2 regions of the Pinirhizobacter sp. genome follow, and region 1 is predicted to be linked to the other one. Evidence: predicted binding sites of a transcription regulator. Region 1 holds the regulator's gene; the other holds the start of a gene.
What was found. Region 1 encodes FliA, which starts transcription of late flagellar genes. Its sites were predicted from a motif close to TAAAGTTTNNCNNNCNNNGGCCGATAA; they were not measured.
Positions count from the first base shown of each region.

Region 2: a site for FliA is predicted at 866-892, ahead of VGM61_RS14120 (glycoside hydrolase family 31 protein). Genes of this name have one in related genera too.

Region 1 covers NZ_DASYDG010000010.1:40,931-43,131, reverse strand. The annotation lists gene flhF (flagellar biosynthesis protein FlhF) at 1-110, shown strand, start outside; gene VGM61_RS03105 (MinD/ParA family ATP-binding protein) at 221-1,051, shown strand; gene VGM61_RS03100 (RNA polymerase sigma factor FliA) at 1,048-1,779, shown strand; gene cheY (chemotaxis response regulator CheY) at 1,830-2,201, shown strand, end outside.
Region 2 covers NZ_DASYDG010000039.1:7,570-9,770, reverse strand. The annotation lists gene VGM61_RS14120 (glycoside hydrolase family 31 protein) at 1-860, opposite strand, end outside; gene VGM61_RS14115 (GGDEF domain-containing protein) at 1,257-2,201, opposite strand, start outside.

The sequences.
Region 1 (2,201 bases):
CGCGAAAGCTCGTCCTCCGCGCGGCCCAACTGGTCAAGACCGGCCAGGCGGAACCCGACGATGTCCTGCTTGCCGACCGCTTCGGCGTCGCCCAACCCGCCCTGGCGTGAGCAACGGAATCCCCATGAACCTCGCAATCGGAAGTTACCTGCAGATGTCTTCGCCGCCCAGCAGCAACGACCTCGCCGTCGCCGCCCACCAGGCCGCGGGACTGGCCTTTATCGGCGACCGCCAGCCCTGCCGCACCATCGCGGTGGCCGGCGGCAAGGGCGGTGTCGGCAAGACCACCACGGCGGTGAACCTCGCCATGGCCCTGGCCATGGGTGGCCGCGACACCTTGTTGCTGGATGCCGACCTTGGCATGGCCAACGTCGACGTACTGCTGGGCCTGCAGCCCACGCGCCACCTGGGCCACCTGCTCGAAGGCAGCGCCCGGCTGGAGGAACTGATCACCGATTCACGCCACGGCCTGAAGGTGATCCCGGCCACCTCCGGCACCCGGCGCATGGCGCAACTGCCCAATGTCGAGCACGCCGCGGTGATCCGCGCCTTCGACGAGCTCACCGTCCGCCCTGAATTTCTCATCGTCGATACCGCCGCGGGCCTGTCCGACAGCGTGTCGATGTTCGCCGCCGCCGCCGACGACGTGGTGGTGGTGGTCTGCGACGAGCCGACCTCGCTCACCGACGCCTATGCCCTGATCAAGGTGCTCTCGCGCGAATTCGACGTCCCCCGTTTCCGCATCGTGGCCAACATGGTCCGTCATGCACAGGAAGGTAAACAGTTGTTCGAGAAGCTTTCCCGGGTGACCGGACGCTTCCTGGACGTGTCCCTGGACTTCATGGGGATGGTCCCCCACGACGAATACCTGCGCCAGGCGATCCGTCGCCAGGCGGCGGTCGTCGAAGCATGGCCAAGCAGCCGTTCGGCGCTCGGATTCAAGAATCTGGCACGTGCGGTCGATACATGGGGCGAACCCGAGCGTCGCGCCCAGGGTCGCATCGGCTTTTTCAGCGAGCGCCCCCGTCCGATGGGAGGGTTGCCGTCATGAGCGTCGCCACCGAATACCTGGAGGTTTCGCGTATCCCGGCGGATGAGCTGGTGCGTATCCACGCGCCGCTGGTCCGCAGGATCGCCTACCACTTGATGGGGCGCCTGCCGGCGAGTGTGGACGTGGGCGACCTGATCCAGGCCGGCATGATCGGCCTGCTCGAGGCGGCGAGGAATTTTTCGCCGACGCGCGCGGCCAGTTTTGAGACATACGCGGGCATCCGCATCCGTGGCGCCATGCTCGATGAGCTGCGCAAGACGGACTGGACGCCCCGCTCGGTCCATCGCAAGGTACGTGAAGTAGCGGAGGTGACGCGACAGATCGAGAACGAGACCGGCGCCGACGCCGACGACGCGGAAGTGATGAAGCGTCTTGGCATCGATGCGCTCGAATACAACCAGATCCTCGCCGATGCCGCGGGCGCCCGCCTGCTGTCGCTGTCGGCCCCCGAGGGTGACGAAGGCTCGGCCATCGATGTGGCCGACCCCGACGCCCAGGGTCCGGATGCGCTCTTCGAGCGCGAAGGCATGCGCGAGGCCCTGGCCGACTCGATCGACTCCCTACCCGAACGCGAAAAACTGGTCATGTCGCTCTATTACGAGCAGGAGCTGAACCTCAAGGAGGTCGGCGCCATCCTCGGCGTAAGCGAGTCGCGCGTGTGCCAGATCCACGGACAAGCCCTGATCCGCCTCCGCGCCCGCATGGGTGGCTGGCGCGAGCGGGCCTGAAAAGCCCCGACGAACAAAGAAGTAGCGCGAACGCATCGCGGAGAGACGTTTTGGACAAGAACATGAAAATCCTGGTGGTGGACGATTTCTCCACCATGCGCCGTATCGTCAGGAACCTCCTGGTCGAACTCGGCTTCACCAATACCGCCATCGCCGAGGCCGAGGACGGCGTCACCGCGCTCGCATCACTGCGCGCGGCCTCGTTCGACCTGGTGGTGACCGACTGGAACATGCCCAACATGACCGGCATCGAGCTGCTGCGCGCCATCCGCGCCGACGCCGCGCTCAAACACCTGCCGGTGTTGATGGTCACCGCCGAAAACAACCGCGACCAGATCATCGCGGCAGCGCAAAGCGGTGTGAACGGCTATGTGGTCAAGCCGTTCACCGCCGTCACGCTGAAGGAAAAACTCGACCGCATC
Region 2 (2,201 bases), on a different contig from region 1:
CGCATGAAGCCATCGGGGTCGGGGAAAAGGCTACGGTTGAAGGTGTAGCCCGTCCAGCCGCGTTGTTCGCCAAATTCGTCGCGCTCGTCGAGCCCCGCGCGCAGCGATAGACCCGGCGTGGTGTGCCAGTCCATGTCCAGTACCAGCACATCGAGCGGCATGCGCTCAGTACCGAAACGGCCCAACAGCCGGCGCAGTTCCTGGTCGGAGTAATTCCAGTAACGCGACCACCAGTAGCCGAAGACGAAGCGCGGCGGCAGCGGTTGTGGGCCGGACACCGCGGCGAAGTCCGCTATGGCCCCGCGGAAGTCGTGGCCATAGCCGAAGAAATAGAAGTCCAGTACCGGTGCCTGGCCACCGTTGGCCACCCAACCGTCTTCATCCAGCCGAAAGCTCGTTGAATCGTCCACCACATGCCAGCCGCTGCGTGACAGGATGCCTTGTTCCAACGGAATCTTATGGCCGTCCGTCCAGGTGTCGCCGTCGTAGCGGTCGAGCGTGCGGTAAGTACCCAGGAGGTTCCCTTCTTCCGCCATGCCCGGGGTCCAGAGTGTTTCCTGGTCGCCATCTCGGAGCAGGATGCGGAGGTTTCTTTGATCAGGCGCGCTACGGCCCTTGATCCATTCCAGGCGCAGCACGCCAGTGTCGAGCACCAGACAGGCCTCGTCCTCGATCACGTCGAAGGCTGGTTTGGGCAAGCCGCGGCGCACGGCAAACTGCGTGCGTGCGTCGTTGAAACGTTCAGCGGGGTCGAACTCGATGCGCAGCAGCCGCGGCGTGAGTACGGTCAGGCGAACAGGGCCTCGCGCAAAGATCGCCGCGGGGTCAGCAAAGGCATCGTGGATAGTGGCAACAGTCACTTAGGTTATCGGCGGAAGCGTCGAAACCCCGATTATAGGCCGGGTTCGCTGAGTCGCCGGGTGCCACCCTTGCCGCGACATCTGCAGCCGAGCGCAGTCGGGCGGACAAGGCCGCGCAGCGGTGCCGGCCATGGATGGCCGGCATTATTCGCTGAGGCAGGAGGCCGATTCGAATAACCCCGCCCGACTGTGCGGTCCTGGAGGGCGAAGCCATAAGACACGAGCCGCGCAGCGGCTCTCCTTCCCTCCAGGACGGCGAAGCCGTCGCGGCAAGGGTGGCACCCGGCGGCTCTTGCGAGGCGTCCGGGCGCCGCAGCCGTTGCGATGGCGAAGCCGAGCCACCGTAAGTCTGATCAACTGCAGCGGCCAGCGAGCCCCAACGAAACGCACATCGCCTCAGCAGGCGGACACCTGGTTCCGGCCAGCGGCCTTCGCCTTGTACAGCGCCTCATCCGCGCGAGCGATCAGCTCCTCAAACGTTTGCGTAGTGTCCGCCACGGCCACGCCGATGCTGGTGGTCATCGACAACCGCGTGCCGCCGAAGGGCACCTCGGTGGCCGCCACCGCCTGGCGCATGTCCTCGGCCAGCACCGCGGCCTCGCCCAGGGTCAGGCCCGGCAGCGCCAGCACGAATTCCTCGCCGCCGTAACGGCTAAGCAAAGTTCCCGGTTCGCGCACCGCGCCGATCAGGTTCGAAAACTGGCGCAGCAGCGCATCGCCGCCATCGTGGCCATAGGTGTCGTTGACCTTCTTGAAGTAATCAAGATCGAAGATCAGCAGTGCGAAGGGGCGGCCGCGCGCGCGGCAGTGTGCCAGAGCGCGGCTACCGTCTTCGATCAGCGCAACGCGGTTGAGCAGGCCCGTCAGGCCATCGATGCGCGCCAGGCGGCCCAGGTCCACGGCCAGGCGCTCGGTCACCAGCAGCATGAAGGCGATGAACCAGCCCAGCGCCAGCATGATGCCGATCACAAAAGTGGCAACGATCGGCGTGCCGCCGTGCATGGCGTCCTCGCCCATGCCGGCAGCCAGCGGAATGAACGGCCTGGCCGCATAGAACAGCAGGTCAGCTATAAAAACGACCGCCGCCAGCCGGCAACTGGTGCGCAACTCGCGCGGCCCGTGGCGAAGCAGCATCCACACCGTGCAGGCATCCCACGCCACCATCTGCACGCTGAAAAGGTGCAGGCGCACGCGCAGGCTCGGCACGATGTACTCGAAAAACGCCTGCGCCGCCACGAAAACCGCGATGAACACCACCGGCAGTCCCCAGCGCAGCGGCCGGTCGACGTGACGCGAAACACCGGCCAGCATCAGCGCCCCGGAAATGGCGATGAACAGGTT